Regions from separate parts of the Streptomyces sp. NPDC014870 genome, predicted to be linked through region 2. Evidence: riboswitches for the same ligand, from Rfam matches in the RefSeq annotation. Region 2 holds a riboswitch; each other region holds the start of a gene.
What was found. A riboswitch is a leader RNA that binds a small molecule or an ion and turns the genes downstream of it on or off. The one in region 2 is predicted to bind cobalamin.
Positions count from the first base shown of each region.

Region 1: linked by a shared signal. The riboswitch ahead of ACF09C_RS35095 (prenyltransferase/squalene oxidase repeat-containing protein) and the one ahead of cobN (cobaltochelatase subunit CobN) in region 2 are both predicted to bind cobalamin.
Region 3: linked by a shared signal. The riboswitch ahead of ACF09C_RS11435 (ABC transporter substrate-binding protein) and the one ahead of cobN (cobaltochelatase subunit CobN) in region 2 are both predicted to bind cobalamin.

Region 1 is NZ_JBIBWQ010000015.1:62,764-67,528, forward strand. Features, by position in the region: gene cobF (precorrin-6A synthase (deacetylating)) at 1-683, shown strand, start outside; gene ACF09C_RS35085 (hypothetical protein) at 720-1,043, opposite strand; gene ACF09C_RS35090 (hypothetical protein) at 1,230-2,642, opposite strand; cobalamin riboswitch at 2,758-2,903, opposite strand; cobalamin riboswitch at 2,972-3,110, shown strand; gene ACF09C_RS35095 (prenyltransferase/squalene oxidase repeat-containing protein) at 3,220-4,765, shown strand, end outside.
Region 2 is NZ_JBIBWQ010000003.1:403,143-407,907, reverse strand. Features, by position in the region: gene cobN (cobaltochelatase subunit CobN) at 1-3,087, opposite strand, end outside; cobalamin riboswitch at 3,164-3,297, opposite strand; gene ACF09C_RS10425 (cobalamin biosynthesis protein CobG) at 3,344-4,618, shown strand; gene ACF09C_RS10420 (precorrin-8X methylmutase) at 4,633-4,765, shown strand, end outside.
Region 3 is NZ_JBIBWQ010000003.1:595,537-600,301, reverse strand. Features, by position in the region: gene ACF09C_RS11455 (deoxycytidine triphosphate deaminase) at 1-95, shown strand, start outside; gene ACF09C_RS11450 (glycosyltransferase family 4 protein) at 92-1,195, shown strand; gene ACF09C_RS11445 (serine hydrolase domain-containing protein) at 1,250-2,317, shown strand; gene ACF09C_RS11440 (hypothetical protein) at 2,476-2,688, opposite strand; cobalamin riboswitch at 2,899-3,084, shown strand; gene ACF09C_RS11435 (ABC transporter substrate-binding protein) at 3,312-4,547, shown strand; gene ACF09C_RS11430 (FecCD family ABC transporter permease) at 4,550-4,765, shown strand, end outside.

The DNA.
Region 1 (4,765 bases), on a different contig from region 2:
TTCTGGAGAAGGGCGAGGAGAAGTCGTCCCTCACCCGCCTCCGACGGGCCATGCTGGCCGAACACGTCCCCGGTCCGCACCGCGTGGTCGAGGCCGAGGATCCGTGGCGCGACCGCGCACAGGGCGCCCGGGGCGGCTACACCGACGCCGTCCACGAGTGGCGGCGACGGCGCGCCGACATCTGCGAGCGGCTGATCCGCGAGGAACTCGCGACCGGGCAGCGCGGAGCGTTCCTGGTGTGGGGCGACCCCTCGCTGTACGACAGCACGCTCGCCGTACTGGAGGAGATCGCGGCCCGCGGGAACGTGACGTTCACCTACGACGTCGTCCCGGGGGTCAGCAGCGTGTCCACGCTGGCGGCGCGCCACCGCGTCGGCCTCAACCGGGTGGGCCGCCCGATCCATATCACGCCCGGACGAAGGCTGGCCGAGACAGTGGGCAACGACGACGGAGACATCGTCGTCATGCTCGATGCTCACGAGTCGTTCCGGCAGTTCGCCGGCGGTGGCACGTGGATCTACTGGGGTGCCTACCTCGGTACCCCGGACGAGATCCTGATCTCCGGCCCGCTCGACGAGGTCGCCGACGACATCCGTCGGGCACGCGCCGCGGCCAGGGCGAAGCACGGCTGGATCATGGACACGTATCTGCTCAGGCCCTGCTCCGACGACACGGTCGGCTGACCGACCCGGACGGACAGCGAGAGCACAGACGTCGCCCTACCTCTCCGGGGTGAGATCCGTCGTCGACTTCCGCATGCCGGCGGCTCGACGGGCGCGGTCGAGGCGCCGGTGTGTCTCGCCGAGGAGGACCACCGCGCCGTCCGCGCCGATGTCGTCCGCTGTGCCCTCGCCGGTGACCGCCTGGTTCCGTCGGTCGAGTAGGGCCGTTCCGAGGGATTCGGCGAGCTCGACCACGTCGAGGAGCGCTTCGCGCACCTTGGCCAACCGGGCCACCTGCGAGCCCAGTTGGCGCCGGGACGAGACCAGGGCCTCGTATTCCTGCTCGCTGAGCAGGACCATGGGCCGGCCGTCGACTGTCATGGTCGTGGGCTCGCTCCTGGCGGCCATTCCTTCTCCGTCCTCCTGCTGGTGGTTCGTGGGACTCAGAGGCGCCCAGAACGGCCCGGCATCCGGTCCGAGCCGACGCCGCAGGCCACTTCCCGAGTGCTCCCGGTCCGGCGCCGCGGCGGGTGAGGGCCCGGCAGCGGGCCCCCACCCCCTGGGGCCTCAGGCGCCCCAGCGCAGCGCGATGGTGTCGCCGACGTTGATCGTCTTCTCGCGCAGGGCGCCCGCGAACGAGGAGCCGTCGACGCTGACCTTCCAGGTGTTCGAGCCGCTGTTGGCCTTGCCGTTGACCTCGGTGATCGCGCCGGTTCCCGACGCCGGGGTCACGGAGGTGACGCAGCCGGTCGGGCTCGCGGCGCTCGTCGCGGCGGCGAGAACATCGCCGAGCGTCGTGGTCGTCCCCGTGGGCGTGAAGGACACCGAGCACACCTTGAGGTTGCCGGCGCCGTCGTCGACGGTCAGGGCCAGCTTGGTGGCGGTGCCCGCCGTGAAGGTGGGCTGGGCGACCCACTGGGTGGCCCCGGGGGTGACCGGGACCGGCGGGGCCGTGGTGAAGCCGCCGCCGGCGACCGCGCGCAGCGCGTCGATGGAGGAATAGGCCGAGGGAACGGTGTCGGCTGGCTTGTACTTGAATCCGCCCGCCGGGTTGTACTGGTTGGCGATGAGGAAGTCGACCGGCGTCTTGCCGCTGATCGTGGTGAAGTCGGCCGACTGCGGGTTGAAACCACAGGCGTTGAGGCCCGCGATGCCCCAGCCGTTGGAGCTGGTGTTGACCCCGTAGAGGGAGTTGAAGGCGCCGGAGGAGGCGACCAGCTTGCCCTTGAGGAAGTTCTTGGCCTGGACGACGTCGGTGTCGGTGTTGGGGACGCCGGAGACGCACAGGGCGGCCATCCCGGCACCGGTCATGTCGATGTCGCTCGCCGAGGCGAGACCCGTGGGGTTGCCCTCGACCTTCTGGTAGGTCCAGCCGCCGTCGTTGTGCTGGTTGGCACGGAGGCGGGTGACGATCGCGTCGGTGAGTGCCTGCGGGACGCGGGCGGTGCCGCCTTGGGTCTTCGCGCCGCCCAGCGAAAGGGCCGCGAAGACCGTGCCGTTGAAGTTCGCGGACGGGCCGAAGTAGCCCGGCTCCGCGGTCTGCCAGTAGGAGTAGATGTTCGCGATGAGGTTGCGTGAGGCCGAGACACGGGCCGGGTCGATGCCCGCGGCGTACGCGTTGAGCGTTCCGCGCTCGTAGTCCGTGACGACCGGGGTCGCCGAGGGCCAGGCGGCCGTCGACAGCAGATTCCGGTAGACGGTTCTGGCGTTCTTGGTGGTGTCTCCGCCCGGGGCCACGTCGACGACGGCCGTGCCGGCCGCGGCGAAGGCGCTGAACGCCCACTCGTTGGACAGACCCGAGCCGGCGTACGAACCGTCAGCCGCCTGAAGGGACTTGAGGTACGCGACGCCGTTGGTCTTGGACGTGGCTATCTGCGCGGGGGTCGAGGTCGCGAGAGCGGGAAGCGTGCCGAGGGCGAGGGCGCCGAGCGCCGCCGGCACCACGAGTGAGAGGCGACGGGAGGTACGGGAACGAGACATGACCTGCTCCTGGAAGTCGGCGGACGCCGGCCGCTCCAGTGCACACCTCGCGTCACCGTGTCGGAGCACGGCCGGGCATCGCCGGGGAGCCGCCGTCCGGAACGCGTGGTACGGCTTCGTGTACTGCATCGCCGTCTGGGCATTCGGGCTCGAAAGACGGCCCCCGCCGTCTCATACCGCTGCGCGTCAGCTCCGGATTCGCACCGGATTCCCCCATGTGGCAGCCCAGGACGCTACCTGAACGATCAAGGTACCGCCAGCGGTGCCGCAGGGAGCGGGCGAGGGCCGGTGCCGGGGATCCCCGTGAGACGGACACCATCTTGACGGTCTCAACGGATCCGTGTTGCACTCCGGCTGACAAGCAATCAGCACCAGGGGAAGCCGGTCGAATTCCGGCGCTGACCCGCAACCGTAGACCCGGATCGTCCCGGGTGAGTCGGAATGCCTGGGGCTGGGACTCAGTACGAAGAACGCCGTCGCGGACTACGGCGTGGTCGTCACCGCCTCGCCATGGCATCTCCACTGTGCGGGGCGCATCGCCACGCACGCAGCCGCCCGGCAGAGACGAGGGGCCGCGGTGGGGACCGAACAGCAGGCGAGACGGTGGTGGAGGGCGAGACGGCGGCTTCTGTCCGTCCTGACCGCCTCCTTTCTGACGCTCGGTGCGGGCCTGACCCACCTCACGGCGGCGGCCCCGGCGAGCGCCGACCCGATCGGGAAGTGCACCCGCACGAAGGGCGCCATCGTCGCCGTCGACTTCGGCCACTGGGGCGGCCCTGTGGTGCGCGGCTGCGACACCACTCCCACGACCGGCTACGAACTCCTGCGCTCCGGCGGGTTCAGCACGGCCGGAACGGAGCACGACGGTCCCGCGTTCATCTGCCGCATAGGCAACGGCTCGTTCAACAGCGGTAAGCAGTACCCCACTCCGGCCCAGGAGGACTGCGTCCTCACCCCGCAGGCCACCGCCTACTGGTCGTACTGGATCGCCTCACCCGGCCAGCGGAAGTGGACGTACAGCCCGCTGGGCGCCATGTCCCGCACCCTCAAGCCCGGTGACGTGGACGCCTGGGTCTTCGGCGGCACGGACATCGGCGGCACCAAGGGCAGGCCCTCGTTCACCCCCGACGACGTCCGGGCCGAGGGCGGCGACCCGCCGAACCCCAGCGATCCGCCGGCGCCCAACGTGCCCCCGGGCACGGTCGATCTGCCCGCCGCGACCCGCTGGCTCACCGACCGGCTGACCAACGGGCAGCGCGTCGTCAACGACGGCGACACCACGCCGAACTACCTCGCCACCACCGAGGTCGCCTACGCACTGGCCTCACTCGACAACGAGAACCCCACAGCCCGGCGAATCGCCGACTTCCTCGCCAGGCCTGAACACACCGACGCCTACGCCTACCCCGCCGGGAAGGACGAGGCGCCCGACGCCACCGCCGCCGCCCGCCTCGCGCTCGTCGCCGAGGCCACCGGCAAGGACCCCCGCGCCTTCGGCGGCCACGACCTCCTCGGCGACCTCATGGCGAACGTCTGCCTCAGCGGCTCGGACGCGCCGCAGCCCGTCCCCGGCTGCGCGACCAAGGGCGACTTCCGGACCACCGGACAGACCGAGGGGCAGACCCTCGCCGTCATCGCCCTGCTCAACGGCGGAGTGACGCCGCCTGCCGAGTCGGTGGCGCGCCTGACCCAACTGCAGTGCGACGACGGCGGGTTCCCCAGCTTCCTGATCCTCGACGGCCAGGTGTGCGAGAGCGAGGCACCGACCACCGCGCTCGTCACGCTCGCCCTCCAGCGCGCCGGCGGCCACACCCCGGTGGTCACCAAGGCCCGCTCCTCCCTCAAGAAGGCCCAGTTCAAGACAGGGGCCTGGCCGGCCGCCTCGTACAGCGTCCCCGGCAGCGCGTACGCCACCGGCTGGGTGGCCCAGACACTGCGTGCCCTGGGTGACCGTGCCCACGCGAACGCCGCGGTCTCCTGGCTCTCCCGCCAGCAGCTCCCCGGTGGTTCCTTCGCCTTCGAGGAGGGCACCACGGACCCACTGCTCTATGCCACCACCGCGGCCGTCATCGCCGGGGCGAAGAGCGATCTGGTGACGCTCACGACGAAGGAGCCCGTCCCGC
Region 2 (4,765 bases):
CGTGTTCTTCGCCGCGACCGCGATCCGCTTGTACGCCGTCTCCATCTCGGCCCGCGCCGGGCGGCCTTCGAGACCGCGGCCGTAGGCGTAGCCGCCCCAGACCGTGTACACCTCGGCGAGGTCCGCGTCCGTCCGCCAGTCGCGCGAGTCGATCAGCTGGAGGATGCCCGCGCCGTACGTGCCCGGCCGCGAACCGAAGATCCGGGTGGTCGCGCGCCGCTCGTCGCCGTGCTCGGCCAGGTCGGCCTGCGCGTGCGCCCGTACGTAGTTGTCCTCGGCCGGCTCGTCCAGCGCGGCGGCGAGCCGTACGGCGTCGTCGAGGAGCCCGATGACGTGCGGGAACGCGTCCCGGAAGAAGCCCGAGATGCGCAGCGTGACGTCGACGCGCGGGCGGCCCAGCTCGGCGAGCGGGATCGGCTCCAGACCGTTCACCCGGCGCGAGGCGTCGTCCCAGGTGGGGCGGACGCCCAGGAGGGCGAGCGCCTCGGCGACGTCGTCGCCGGCCGTGCGCATCGCGCTCGTACCCCACAGGGAGAGGCCGACGGAGGTCGGCCATTCTCCGTTGTCGGAGCGGTAGCGCTCCAGGAGCGAGTCGGCGAGCGCCTGGCCGGTCTCCCACGCGAGACGCGAGGGGACGGCCTTGGGGTCGACGGAGTAGAAGTTCCGGCCGGTCGGCAGGACGTTGACCAGGCCCCGGAGCGGCGAGCCCGAGGGGCCGGCGGGCACGAAGCCGCCGTTCAGCGCGTGCACGGCGTGGGCGAGTTCGTCGGTGGTCGCGGCGAGGCGCGGCACGACCTGCTCGGCGGCGAACCGGAGCACGGCCGCCACGTCGGGGCCGTGCGCGGCGGCGACCTCCGCGACCGCGTCCACGGACCAGTCGGCCGCCTCCATCGCCTCGACCAGCGCGCGGGCCGTCGCCTCCGCCTCGTCGGCGGTGGTCCGGGTCGCGGCCGACTCGTCCAGGCCGAGCGCCTCGCGCAGACCCGGCAGGGCCTGCGTACCACCCCAGATCTGCCGGGCGCGCAGGATCGACAGGACCAGGTTGACCCGCTCGGGCCCGGTCGGTGCCCCGCCAAGGACGTGCAGACCGTCGCGGATCTGGGCGTCCTTGACCTCGCAGAGCCAGCCGTCGACGTGCAGCAGGAAGTCGTCGAAGCCGTCGTCCTCGGGGCGGTCCTCCATCCCCAGGTCGTGGTCGAGCTTGGCCGCCTGGATCAGCGTCCAGATCTGCGCCCGGATCGCGGGCAGCTTCGACGGGTCCATGGAGGAGATCTGCGCGTACTCGTCGAGCAGCTGCTCCAGGCGCGCGATGTCGCCGTACGAGTCGGCGCGGGCCATCGGCGGCACCAGGTGGTCGACGAGCGTGGCGTGCACGCGCCGCTTGGCCTGCGTGCCCTCACCCGGGTCGTTGACGAGGAACGGGTAGACCAGCGGGATGTCACCGAGCGCCGCGTCCGGGCCGCACGCGGCCGACAGGCCCGCGTTCTTGCCGGGCAGCCACTCCAGGTTGCCGTGCTTGCCGAGGTGGACCATCGCGTCCGCCCCGAAGCCGCCGTCCTCGGCGCGCGCCGCGATCCAGCGGTAGGCGGCCAGGTAGTGGTGGGACGGCGGGAGATCGGGGTCGTGGTAGATCGCGATCGGGTTCTCGCCGAAGCCGCGCGGCGGCTGGATGAGGATCAGCAGGTTCCCGCGGCGCAGCGCGGCGAGGACGATGTCGCCCTCCGGGTTGCGGGAGCGGTCGAGGAACATCTCGCCGGGCGCGGGGCCCCAGTGCTCCTCCACGGCCTCCCGCAGCTCGGCGGGGAGCTGCGCGTACCAGCGCTTGTAGTCGGCGGCCGGGATGCGGACCGGGTTCTTGGCCAGCTGCTCCTCGGTCAGCCAGTCCTGGTCGTGGCCGCCGGCCTCGATCAGGGCGTAGATCAGCTCGTCGCCGTCGCCGGAGACGAGCCCCGGGATGTCGGCCTCGGCCCCGAAGTCGTACCCCTCGGCGATCAGCCGCCGCAGCAGCGCGACGGCGGAGGCGGGGGTGTCCAGGCCGACCGCGTTGCCGATCCGGGAGTGCTTCGTCGGGTACGCGGAGAGGACGAGCGCGAGCTTCTTCTCCGCGTTCGGGATGTGCCGCAGGCGGGCGTGGCGGACCGCGATCCCGGCGACGCGGGAGGCCCGCTCGGCGTCGGCGACGTAGGCGGGGAGCCCGTCCTCGTCGATCTCCTTGAAGGAGAACGGCACGGTGATCAGGCGGCCGTCGAACTCGGGCACGGCGACCTGGCTGGCCGCGTCCAGCGGGGAGAGCCCCTCGTCGTTCTCCTCCCAGGCGGCCCGGGAGCCGGTGAGGCAGAGCGCCTGCAGGATCGGTACGTCGAGGGCGGCGAGCGCGCCCGCGTCCCAGGCGTCCTCGTCGCCGCCGGCCTGCGCCTCGGCGGGCTTCGTGCCACCGGCGGCGAGGACGGTCGTGACGATCGCGTCCGCGCGCTGCAGCGTCTCGATCAGCTCGGGCTCGGGGGCGCGCAGCGAGGCGACGTAGAGCGGCAGGGCGCGGGCGCCCGCGTCCTCGATCGCCGAGCAGAGGGCGTCGACGAAGGCGGTGTTCCCGCTCATGTGGTGGGCGCGGTAGTAGAGCACCGCGACGGTCGGGCCCTCGGTCGTCCGGGCCGTGCGCTCCAGCGGGCCCCAGGTGGGCGCGGCGGCCGGGGCCTCGAAGCCGTGGCCGGTCAGCAGCACGGTGTCGGCGAGGAACCGGGCCAGCTGCTCCAGGTTGGCCGGGCCGCCGTGCGCGAGGTAGGCGTGGGCCTCGGTGGCGACGCCGACGGGGACGGTGGAAGCCTCCATGAGCTGGGCGTCGGGGGCCTGTTCGCCGGAGAGCACGACGACCGGCTTCCCCGCCGCGCGCACGGCCGTCAGGCCGTCCTCCCAGGCCCGCAGGCCGCCGAGCAGGCGGACGACGACGAGGTCGGCCTCGTCGAGGAGTCCGGGCAGGTCGTCCGGGGCGAGCCGGGAGGGATTGGCGAACCGGTAGGCGACCGGACCGCCGGCCGCGCGGGCGCTGAGCAGGTCGGTGTCGGAGTGCGACAGCAACAGAATTCGCATGCGTGCGCAGGCCTTCCTCGGGGTTGTCCGCGCCCCGGGTGGTCGTGTGGGTTGGGGCCTCCCCTGCTCGAGCGAAGCCGAGAGCTTGGGGAAGGGAGTTCCTGACTCACCGGGACCCTTCCGGGGCCCGGCTCACAGTGGCGGGACCGCGCCGGATTCTCACCGGGCTTCCTCCCCGGGGTCCTGGGACCCCATGCCGATCTGCATAGTAGATCGTGCGTCCGCCGGGCCGGTCTGGCCCGTCGGCGTCGTGGGTATGCTCGCCGCCATGCCGCCCACCCCACCCACTCCACCCAACCCGGGCGAACCGCCCGTACGGGACCGTGGTGACGCCTGCCCCGGGGCGCTTCGACTGCACGCCGCCGACGACGGGCGGCTGGCCCGACTGCGACTGCCCGCAGGGTTGTTGACGGCACGTCAGGTACTTACCCTGGCCTCGGTGGCCGAGGAGCTCGGGGACGGGCGGGTCAGTGTCACGTCCCGGGGGAACCTGGAGCTGCGCGGGCTCGGCGAGGGCTGCGGGGCGGAGCTGGCGGGGCGGCTCTCGGGCGCCGGGCTGCTGCCCTCCGAGACCCATGAGCGGGTCCGGAACATCGTGGCCTCCCCGGCGGCCGGACTCGACGGACTCGGCCACGGAGACGTGCAGTTGTGGGCCCGCGAGCTGGACGCGCTGCTGTGCGCGCGGCCGTGGACGGCGGCCCTGTCCGGCCGGTTCCTCTTCGCCCTGGACGACGGGCGGGGCGATGTGGCGGGGCTCGGCGGAGATGTGACGTTGATCGCAGAAGGCCCGTCGGTACGGATGCGGGTGGGCGGCCGGGACGTCCGGGTCGGCGCCGCCGACGCGCCCCGTGCCGCGCTCGCCGCCGCAGGGGCCTTCCTGGACGCCGCCCGCGCCGCCGGGAACGGCGCCTGGCGCGTACGGGAGCTTCCGGAGGGCCACAAGCCGGACGTGGCCGGCGCGCTCGCGGGCGCCGGGATCGTGTCGGAGCCCGTAACCGCGGCGGAACCGCCGCACGCGGAGCCGCACGCCGGGCCGCCCGCCCCCGGGCCCCTCGGCGCGACCGCCCTGCACGTGCTCGCGCCCCTCGGGCGGCTGACCGCAGGCCAGCTGCGGGCGCTCGCCGCGAGCGGCGGCGAGGTGCGGCTCACACCCTGGCGCGGGGCCGTCGTCACCGGCCTCGCGGGCCCCGGCGCCGTCGCGACCCGGCTGCGCGAGCTCGACGCCCACGGTCTCGTCACCGACCCGCGCTCCCCCTGGGCCGGGGTCGGCGCCTGCACCGGGCGCCCCGGCTGCGCGAAGTCCCTCGCGGACGTGCGCGCCGACGCCACCCCGGGCAGCGGCCACCGTTCCGGCGGGCTGCCCGTGTACTTCTCCGGGTGCGAGCGGCGCTGCGGCCACCCGCACGGCGCCTGGGTCGACGTCCTCGCCACCGGCGACGGCACGTACCTGGTGAACGGCGTCCCCACCCCCCGTACCGCCCTGCCCGACGCCGTCGCGGCGGCCCGCGTCCCCACAGCAAACACGAGATGAGCGAGAGCAGCAGGATGTTCGACTACGAGAAGGACGGCACGGAGATCTACCGCCAGTCCTTTGCCACGATCCGCGCCGAGGCGGACCTCGCGGGTCTGCCCGCCGACGTCGCCCAGGTCGCCGTCCGCATGATCCACGCCTGCGGGA
Region 3 (4,765 bases), 190 kb from region 2:
CGGCCAGCTACCAGAACCACGGCCTCAAATACCGGGCCAGCCAGGGCATCGAAACGTCCCGCCTCTACGAGGAGAACCCGGGAGGCCCCGCGTGAACCCCACCGTCGTCACGGCCCTCGACCTGCCGTTCCCGAGCCCCGGCGGAAGCGTCGAACTCTTCCTCGACCTGTACACCGGCCGAAGTCCCCTCCTGCCCGCCCGCGCCTTCATGCTCGCGCCCGAGCACATTGGGCTGCGGCCGTCCATACCGGCGGGTCTTGAGCTGGTGCAGGCACCAAGGAAGTGCCTGAGCGGGTACCCGTTCCGCCGCTACGTGGCCACCCTCCAGCGAGCCCTCTCGCACGCAGTCGGTCCCCGCGACGGAGGAGTCCTGCATCTGCAGCACCTCGCCTTCGGGGCCACGCCGGCGCTGCTTCGTGCCTTCCCCCGTCACGCGCGGATCGCGCTCGTCCACGGCACCGACCTTCTCTTCGCCGAAACGCACCCCGACCAGCTCGCCACGCTGCGGGAAGCCGCGTGGGCCGCGGACGTCATCGTGGTGCCGACCGGGGCGATGGCGGACCGACTGCTGCTCCTCGCCCCCAACACCCATCGGAGCAAGATCGAGAAGATCCCCTGGGGCATCCCGAACCATCTCATCACCAGCCCGCCCCCACGGCGCCGGAACCAGCCCTCCAGCCACCTGCGGATCCTGTACGCCGGCCGCCTCACCCCCGAGAAGGGCTTCGACACCCTGCTCTCAGCCGTCCCGCTCACTCAGTCCGCCGAGCTGTCCATCGCCGCACCCCGAGCCGAGTTCCACGCCCTCCGCCCCCGCCTCCACCAGCACGGAGTACACGTCCACTACCTCGGCTGGCTACGCCGCCCACAGCTCTGGAAGACCTTCGCCGACCACGACGTCCTGGTCATGCCCTCCACGACACTGGAGGCCATGGGCCTCGTGGCCCTCGAAGCCCAGGCATGCGGCCTCCCCGTCCTCTACCAGCCGGTTCCCGGACTCACCGAGGCACTGGGCGGCACCGCCCTCGCGACCGACTTCGCCGACCCGCACGCCGTCGCCCGCGAACTCGACCGCCTCCGCACCACCCCTGGCCTCCTGCCGGCGCTCCGTGCGGCCGGCGTCACCAACGCGGCCCGCTTCCCCCTGAGTGCCACCGCCGAAGCCCTCGCCGAGCTCGGCAGGCGCCTCGCCTGATCACCCGTGGCGCATCCCCACCAGACCCGGCCGTCTCACTACGATCGGAACACCATGACGCTCGACACCGCACGCATTGAGCAGCTCCTCCAGGCCGGCGTCCGCGACCGGGTCTACCCGGGAGCCGTCTGGGCCGTCGGCGACGCCGGGGGCACGACGGCGAGCGGCGCGGTCGGTCTCCTCGACCCGACCCGTCCCGACGAGCCGATGCGGCTCGACACCGTCTTCGACATCGCCAGCCTCACCAAGATCGTCGCCGTGTGGGCCGTCATCGGCACCCTCGTCGAAGAAGGCAAGCTCCAGCTCCACACCCCACTCGGCGCCTTCTGGCCCGAGGTCGCTGGCCACCCGCTCGCCCAGGTCACCACCCACGAGCTCCTGACCCACACCGCCGGTCTCCCCCTGCGCGCCAACCTCAGAAACCTCTACGGCACCGACCCCCAGGACATCCGCGACGGCGTCCTCCACGAGGCTCTCCACCGTGCGCCCAGCCAGGCCGTCGAGTACACCGACCGGGCCGCCCTCATCCTCGGCTACCTCGCCGAGTACCTCGCCGGTCAGCCCCTCGACCTCCTGGCGGCCAGCCGCGTCTGGGAGCCGCTCGGCATGACCGAGACCCGCTTCGGCCCCCTCCCCGCGGCCGTAGTCCCCCGCTGCGCCCCCACCGAACGGGACGAGGAAACCGGCACCCACCTCCAGGGCACCGCCCACGACTTCTCCGCCCGCCTCCTCGGCGGCACCTGCGGCATCGCCGGCACTTTCTCCACCCTCGACGACCTCACCCGCTTCCTCCAGCACATGCTGGCCCCGACGCAGGCCGCCTTCGGCCGGACCTGGATCTGCGACTCCCTGCGCATCCACACCGGAGAACTCACCCCGGCACGCGGCCTCTTCTGGCACCCAGCCCCCGGCACCGGGCTGCGCGACGACGTCTGGGTCCACTACGGCTTCACCGGCACCGGCATGTGGATCAGCCCGAGGCAGCAGCGATGGGCAATCCTCCTCACCAACAAGCTCTACTTCACCCGCGACCGCGAACCGCTCACCGCCGTACGCGACTCCTACCGCGAGTCGGTCTTTACGGACGGCACCCTGCCGGGACGCGCACGGGCCGATCGGTGATCCAGTCCCCAGACGCGACGAGGCCGCGGGTCCCGCAGAGCGGCACGAGCCCTGCGGGGTTCCCACGGCCCGTTGGCCGGTCACTTCGATCAACACCCGTGACATGTACAAGGCGGACAGGGCATGGGTATGGACCTCGGTGACGCCGAGCGCGTCGGTCACCACCTGTGCGGCCTCGGGGCGTCGCGGGTCAGCAGACGCAGGCGGGAGACGCCGAGTTCGCGCAGTTGGCTCACGCCGGCGCCGGCGCGCACGGCGTCGGAGACGCCTGCGAGCACGAGCCAGCGGCGTGAAAGCCCCCGGCCGGACGGTGGTCGCAGCCACGGCACCGTCCGGCCCGGCCTGCCTGTCGCGCGCAGGTCAACAGCCATGCGCACGCCCCAGTACCGGGTGATTCCCAAGCTTGTAGCGCGGGTTCAATTCCCGTCATCCGCTCGTGAACGAAACCCAGGTCACGGTCTCGGGACTTCTTCGTTGTCCAGGTCGCGTGGGGCTGCCGTGCCGCGCACGCGTCCATCAAGGCCATTCGGTGGCCGCTTGCTGTGGCTCGTCGCACAGATGTGGGTCTGGCGGGGCTGTGGCCGGTTCTGCGATGCTTCCGTCCGTCAAGCGACGGCGGAACGAGGAAGCCGGTGAGATTCCGGCACGGTACCGCCACTGTGTAGGGGGAGCGACTCCGCCCATGGCCACCGCCCCATCCGGGGGTGGGAAGGCCGGAGAAGCTGTGATCCCGAGTCAGGAGACTCACGCCGTCGCACCTCGATGTACGGGGCGGATTTCCCCAGGAGAGGCGGTGGCACTCGTGTGCCTGTGTACGTGTGGGGTCGGCTTCACGCTGCCCTTGGCCCGTCGGAGCCGACCTGTCCGGCTTGACGTAGGGGTCCGTTCCCCCAGGTTCTGACGACCTCCTCCTTCAGCGAGTTCCTTTTCGTACGCCTCATCCGCGCACCGGTATGCCGGTACGCGCTGCCCACGCACGCCACCAGGAGTCACCTTGTCCGTACGATCCGTCATGCCCGACCGGCGTCGGGCCGCCGCGGCGGCCTTCCTCGCCGTCGCCCTCACGCTCACCGCGTGCGGCGGCGACGTCGGCACCACAGCCGACCCCAAGACCCGGGCCGAGGGTGAAGGGTGCATCAAGGACTTCGACCCGGCCAAGGACTACTTCCCGGTCAAGTCGACGATGAAGCACGCCGAGAACTTCACGCTCCGGTACGAGAAGAGCTATCAGGTCCTCACCGTCAAGGAGCCCTTCCCCAAGGGCAAGCCGGAGTCGTACGTACTGGTCAAGTGCGGTGCCCCCAAGCCGAAGCTGACCGGTGACCTGGCCTCCGCGCAGCAGGTCACCGTCCCCGTCAAGAGCCTGTACTCCGCCTCCACCACCCACTTGCCGCTGCTGACCGAGACCGGCACCCTGGACGTCCTGACCGGTGTCGCGAGCGCCACCGCCATCTCCTCCGCCGAGGTGCTCGAGCGGGTGAAGGCGGGCAAGGTCACCGAGTACGCCAAGGACCGCACCCTCAACGCCGAGACGGTCATCGGCGCCAAGCCCGATGTGCTGATGACCCAGGGCACCGACGACCCGCAGTACCCGAAGCTGCGTCAGGCGGGCATCGCCGTGGTCGCCAACGCCGAGTGGCTGGAGGCCAGTCCGCTCGGCCGCGCCGAGTGGGTCAAGGCGATGGCCGCACTCACGGGGGCGGAGAAGCGCGCCGGCGAGGTGTTCGACACCATCGAGGGCGACTACCGGAAGGTCGCCGCGAAGGGCGCGCAGGCAGTCAAGGCGGGCAAGCCCGTCGAGGTGCTGCCCGGCACGATGTATCAGGGCACATGGTCCATGCCTGCGGGCGGCAGCTACGCCGCCCGGCTGATCAAGGACGCGGGCGGTACCTACCCGTGGGCCGGCGAGGCGGGCACCGGCGGCCTCCAGCTGAACTTCGAAGCCGTGTACGCCAAGGGCGGCCAGGCCCCGGTCTGGATCGCCGACCAGCAGTGGAAGTCCACCGCCGACGCGGTGAAGGCCGACAGCCGGTACGGGCAGCTGAAGGCCGTGTCCGGCGGCGCCGTGTGGACGAACCAGAAGGCGCTCGGTCCCGGCGGCGGCAACGACTACTTCGAGCGCGGTGTGCTGCGCCCGGACCTGGTCCTCGCCGACCTGTTCGCGCTGATGCACCCGGACCAGGCGAAGGGGCACACCTTCACCTTCTACCGGCCGGTGCCCAAGGCGTGACGATGCATCAGACAGCCGTGTCGGCACCGGCCGCGGGCACCCCGCGGCCGGTGCGGCGGCGCCTCGTCGTCGTCCTCGCCCTCGCGGCCGGGACCGCCGTGCTGTTCGTCCTCACCATCGCCACCGGCTCCCATCCGGTGCCGGTTGCCGAGGTGGTACGGGTCCTGTTCGGTGGCACTGCCGAGGACCCGCGGTGGAACGTGATCGTCGAACAGGTC